One region of the Mycobacterium lentiflavum genome, then DNA from elsewhere that is predicted to be linked to it. Evidence: predicted binding sites of a transcription regulator. Region 1 holds the regulator's gene; the other holds the start of a gene.
The links. The regulator LexA, encoded in region 1, represses DNA repair genes until DNA is damaged. The targets are predictions, from matches to a motif close to CGAACANNTGTTCG.

Region 1 (2,395 bases):
CACCGCGACGACGAACACGCGCTGCTGGCCAGGTGGCCGCACTCACCAGAAACTGCCGAAATGGACGAAGACGGTGGGTATGACGAGCCGTCGCATCCCTTGACCGAGGAGGAATGGGATGAGTTAGCGGTCGACGAGCGGGATCCCGACTCGGTCGACACCGATTCCATCCCCGTCGTGTCGGCCGACGATCTATCCGACGCCGGCTACGGCGATGAGCTGCCGGAAGCCGGCTATCCGGATAGTCCCGACGTGCCCGAACGCGCGTACCCGGACGTCGTCGTGGACGACGAGTACGCCGACGCGGCCGGCCCGGAAGCCGCCTATCTGCCGGAAGCCGGCTATCTGCCGGAAGCCGGCTATCCGCCGGAAGGCGGCTATCCCGAGGCCGGTTATCCCGAACTCCTCGACGAGGACGCCGCTTACCCGGAGGCGGGCTACCCGCGCGCCGACGAGGAAGAGGCCCGCTACCCCGATGTCGCCGTCCCGCACACCCCGCCGGATCTTGCCGGCGCCGGCGGTGCCGCGTCCGGTGCTGCCGCCGCCGGTGGGGCAGCGGCGGGTGGGCCCGCAGCGAGTCTTGCGGCCGCGCTCGGTGCTGCGTCCGGCGTCGCGCCGAGAGCGGCGGGGCGGCACGCAGCCGCGGATGCCGACGACGAGGCGGACCTGGTGCCGGTCGCGGCGATCGGGGCATTAAGTCCGGCCGGGCGCCCCACGATCCACCTGCCCTTGGAAGACCCGTATCAGATACCCGACGGCTACCCGATCAAGGCGAGTGCGCGCTTTGGCCTGTACTACACGCCGGACAGCGACCTCTACCACGACACGCTCGCCGAGATCTGGCTGTCCAGCGAGGAAGCCGCACTGCTCAACGGCTTTACGAAAGCCGACTGACGCCGTAGCTACCGGCGCCTATACCTTGCGGATCACCGTCACGACCTTGCCGAGCACGGTCGCCTCATTACCGGGTATGGGATCGAACGCCGGGTTGTGCGGCATCAGCCACACCTGACCGCCCGCGCGCTTGAACGTCTTGACGGTTGCCTCACCGTCGAGCATGGCGGCGACGATGTCGCCGTTGTCGGCGACATTCTGCTGCCGCACCACCACCCAGTCGCCGTCGCAGATCGCGGCTTCGACCATGGAGTCGCCGACCACCTTGAGTAAGAACAGCGTGCCCTCGCCGACCAGCTCGCGGGGGAGCGGGAAGACGTCCTCGACGGCTTCCTCGGCCAGGATCGGTCCACCGGCCGCGATGCGCCCGAGCACGGGGACGAACGCGGGTTCCGGCAACGCGTCGGACCCGGCGACCTCGGTGGCCGGCGCGGATGCCACCGCCTCGTCGGCGCCGCGGACATCGACGGCCCGGGGGCGGTTCGGGTCCCGGCGCAGATATCCCTTGCGTTCGAGGGTGCGCAGTTGGTGGGCCACCGAAGAGGTAGACGTCAGGCCGACCGCGTCACCGATCTCCCTGATGCTCGGCGGGTAGCCACGGGTGGTCACCGACTCCCGGATAACATTCAAGATGGTGCGTTGCCGCTGGGTAAGCGATGAATCCACGGGATGCAGGCGGCCGTCTGGACCGGCCGCCGAGGTGTCGTTGCTGTCGCTCATGGCACTGAATGTAGCCCCCTTGAACCCAAGAATCAAACATGTGTTCGACTGGCGTGTCATGGCCATTCACATGGTGGCTAAAGTCCCTAGAACGGCTGAATCACACGTGTGTAACTTTTGCGTACACCGGGTATCTGTGCTCCATGGCAGGGATAGCGACCGGCAGCAGTTGTCGGTGGCGTGGTCTAGCGTTTTGCTCGTGCGACACGCTTCGCTCAAATGTTCGGATTTCGAACACACGAGCGATAGTGTCGAACACACGAGCGAGGATTTAGACGACCGGAGGAACGCACCATGACGCTTATGCACACAGTCTCACCGCGGACCAGCAACATGCGGCGCCCCAGCGATGGGCTGGTCGCACGGCCTCGCTATGACGTCGCACGGCTTCGCTACGAGCAGGAGCGCGTGCTGCGGTCGCGTCGGTCCGTGCCGGCGCGGCCGGCCGGAGCGCCGATGCGCTACCGCGGTACCGGCGTGTCGATGTCGCAAGCACCGCATCGCCGCCGCCCGGTCACGCTGGGGACGACGGTCGGTCTGGCCCTGATGGCCGGAGTTATCACGCTCTGGCTGGGGCTCATCGCGAATCTCGGTCAGATCGCCAACGGCGACTCCGGCGCCGCGGCCGCTCCCGTTCCGGACCGGCTGTCGGTCGTGCAGGTCGAGCCGGGCGAATCACTTCAGGATGTGGCGCACCGGGTCGCGCCGGAAGCGCCGGCCCGCCAGGTCGCCGACCGCATCCGCGAACTCAACAACCTGAGCTCTCCGGCGCTGGCCGCCG
Region 2 (2,395 bases), 770 kb from region 1:
GTGGCCGCCCGAGGTCGTCGCCGATGGACCGATCGCGCTGGCCCGCTTGATCCCCGCCGGGGTAGACGTCCGAGGAAACTCGACGCGGGCGCGAATTGTCTTGTTCCGCAAGCCCATCGAACGACGCGCCAAAGACACCGTCGAACTTGGCGAATTACTGCACGAGATTCTGGTGGCTCAGGTGGCCATCTACCTCGACGTCGAACCGACGGTCATCGACCCGACGATCGACGACGAATAACCCCAAAGTGGGTTCAGCGGTCAGATAATGCCGCGCTTAAGGCGGCGGCGCTCACGCTCGGAGAGGCCACCCCAGATGCCGAAGCGCTCGTCATGTGCCAGCGCATACTCCAGGCACTCATGCCGTACCTCGCAACCCAGGCAGATCTTCTTGGCTTCGCGAGTCGACCCACCCTTCTCCGGGAAGAAGGCCTCCGGGTCGGTCTGCGCGCACAGCGCGCGGTCCTGCCATTGGTCCGGAGTGAGTTCGGGTTCCGGCAACGGCTCGGGCTCGAATGCGATTGGCGCATCAGGGACCACGGTCAAGTGGGGCCGTGCAATCGGCGCCGGCGCGGAGCTGATCATGGCGCGCTCAGTGCTTGGCATGACGCCCCGTAGGTGCTCGTAAGACATGCGTCGTACGCCTCCTCAGCTTGGTCTTTGAGAGAGTGGTTGTGTCCCGCTGTTCTGATGTAACAGACAATTCGAACAAGTGATCGAATCTCGGTCTGCGACACCGGAACCGGCCGGCCAACCGGGAAATGACACTGATGTGATTAGACACGGGTTAATCTGCCGGGTCAAGCGTTTCGGCGTATTTCCATACCATCTCGTGATCAATTTCCGGCGTTTCTGTTATTTCGGCCCTTCGGCGTGTCCATCACAAACGCTCGCCAAAGTGCCCGGCCGGTACTGTCGTCCGGTGTGAAGGTCACCGTTCTGGTCGGTGGGGTCGGCGGCGCCCGGTTCCTGCTGGGTGTTCAACAATTACTCGGGCTGGGTCAGTTCGCAACCGGGGGAGAAACTTCCGACCACGAGCTGACCGCCGTCGTCAACATTGGCGACGATGCCTGGATCCACGGGGTTCGGGTTTGTCCGGATCTGGACACCTGCATGTATACCTTAGGTGGAGGCGTAGACCCGGAGCGCGGGTGGGGCCATCGCGACGAAACCTGGCACGCCAAAGAGGAATTGGCGCGCTACGGCATGCAGCCGGACTGGTTTCAACTCGGCGACCGCGATTTGGGGACGCACCTGGTGCGCACCCAGATGCTCAACGCCGGCTATCCGCTCTCGCAGATCACCACGGCGTTGTGCGACCGCTGGCAACCCGGCGCACAGTTGGTGCCCGCCAGCGACGACCGTTGCGAAACGCATGTGGTGATTACCGATCCGGCCGACGACAGTCGGCGCGCGATCCACTTCCAGGAGTGGTGGGTGCGCTACCGGGCCAACGTGCCAACCCACAGCTTCGCGTTCGTCGGCGCCGAATCGGCCAGTGCCACAACCGATGCGGTCGACGCCATCGGCAACGCCGACATCGTCATGCTGGCACCGTCCAACCCCGTGGTGAGCGTCGGCGCGATCCTGGCCGTGCCGGGTATTCGCGGCGCCCTGCGGGCGACTGCTGCGCCGATCGTCGGCTACTCCCCGATCGTCGGTGGAAAACCGTTGCGCGGCATGGCTGATGCCTGCCTCGAGGTGATCGGGGTCGCGTCCACCGCCGAAGCGGTCGGCAGATATTACGGGGCGCGCACCGGCACCGGAATATTGGATTGCTGGCTGGTGCACGAGGGCGACTTGGAAACATTCGAAGCCGAAATCGACGGCGTTGCGGTACGGGCGGTGCCGCTATTGATGAGCGATCCGAAGGCGACGGCCGAAATGGTGCGGGCCGGACTGGGTATTGCGGGCGTGGCGCCATGACCGATACCCCGAAGGAGCACGGCAGCGCCGCGACGATCGAGATCCTGCCCGTCACCGGGCTTCCCGAGTTCCGCCCCGGCGACGATCTCGGCGCGGCAGTCGCCGCGGCCGCCCCGTGGCTGCGCGACAGCGATGTCGTGGTGGTCACCAGCAAGGTGGTGTCCAAGTGCGAGGGCCGCCTGGTGGCCGCGCCCGAGGACCCCGAGGAGCGCGACGAGCTCCGCCGCAAACTGGTCGACGGCGAGGCGGTGCGGGTGCTGGCCCGCAAGGGCCGCACGCTGATCACCGAGAACCACCTTGGCCTGGTGCAGGCCGCCGCCGGCGTCGACGGATCCAACGTCGGCCGAAGCGAACTCGCGCTGCTGCCGCTGGACCCCGACGGCAGCGCCGCGGCCCTGCGCTCCGCGCTGCGCGAGAAGCTCGGCGTCGACGTCGCGGTGGTGATCACCGACACGATGGGCCGGGCCTG

Region 2: a site for LexA is predicted at 706-719, ahead of cofD (2-phospho-L-lactate transferase). Genes of this name have one in related genera too.

What each region holds. Positions count from the first base shown of each region.
Region 1 is NZ_CP092423.2:2,055,630-2,058,024, forward strand. It holds gene MJO58_RS09815 (LGFP repeat-containing protein) at 1-894, shown strand, start outside; gene lexA (transcriptional repressor LexA) at 913-1,614, opposite strand; gene MJO58_RS09825 (LysM peptidoglycan-binding domain-containing protein) at 1,909-2,395, shown strand, end outside.
Region 2 is NZ_CP092423.2:1,284,397-1,286,791, reverse strand. It holds gene MJO58_RS06230 (metallopeptidase family protein) at 1-241, shown strand, start outside; gene MJO58_RS06225 (WhiB family transcriptional regulator) at 262-633, opposite strand; gene cofD (2-phospho-L-lactate transferase) at 925-1,926, shown strand; gene MJO58_RS06215 (coenzyme F420-0:L-glutamate ligase) at 1,923-2,395, shown strand, end outside.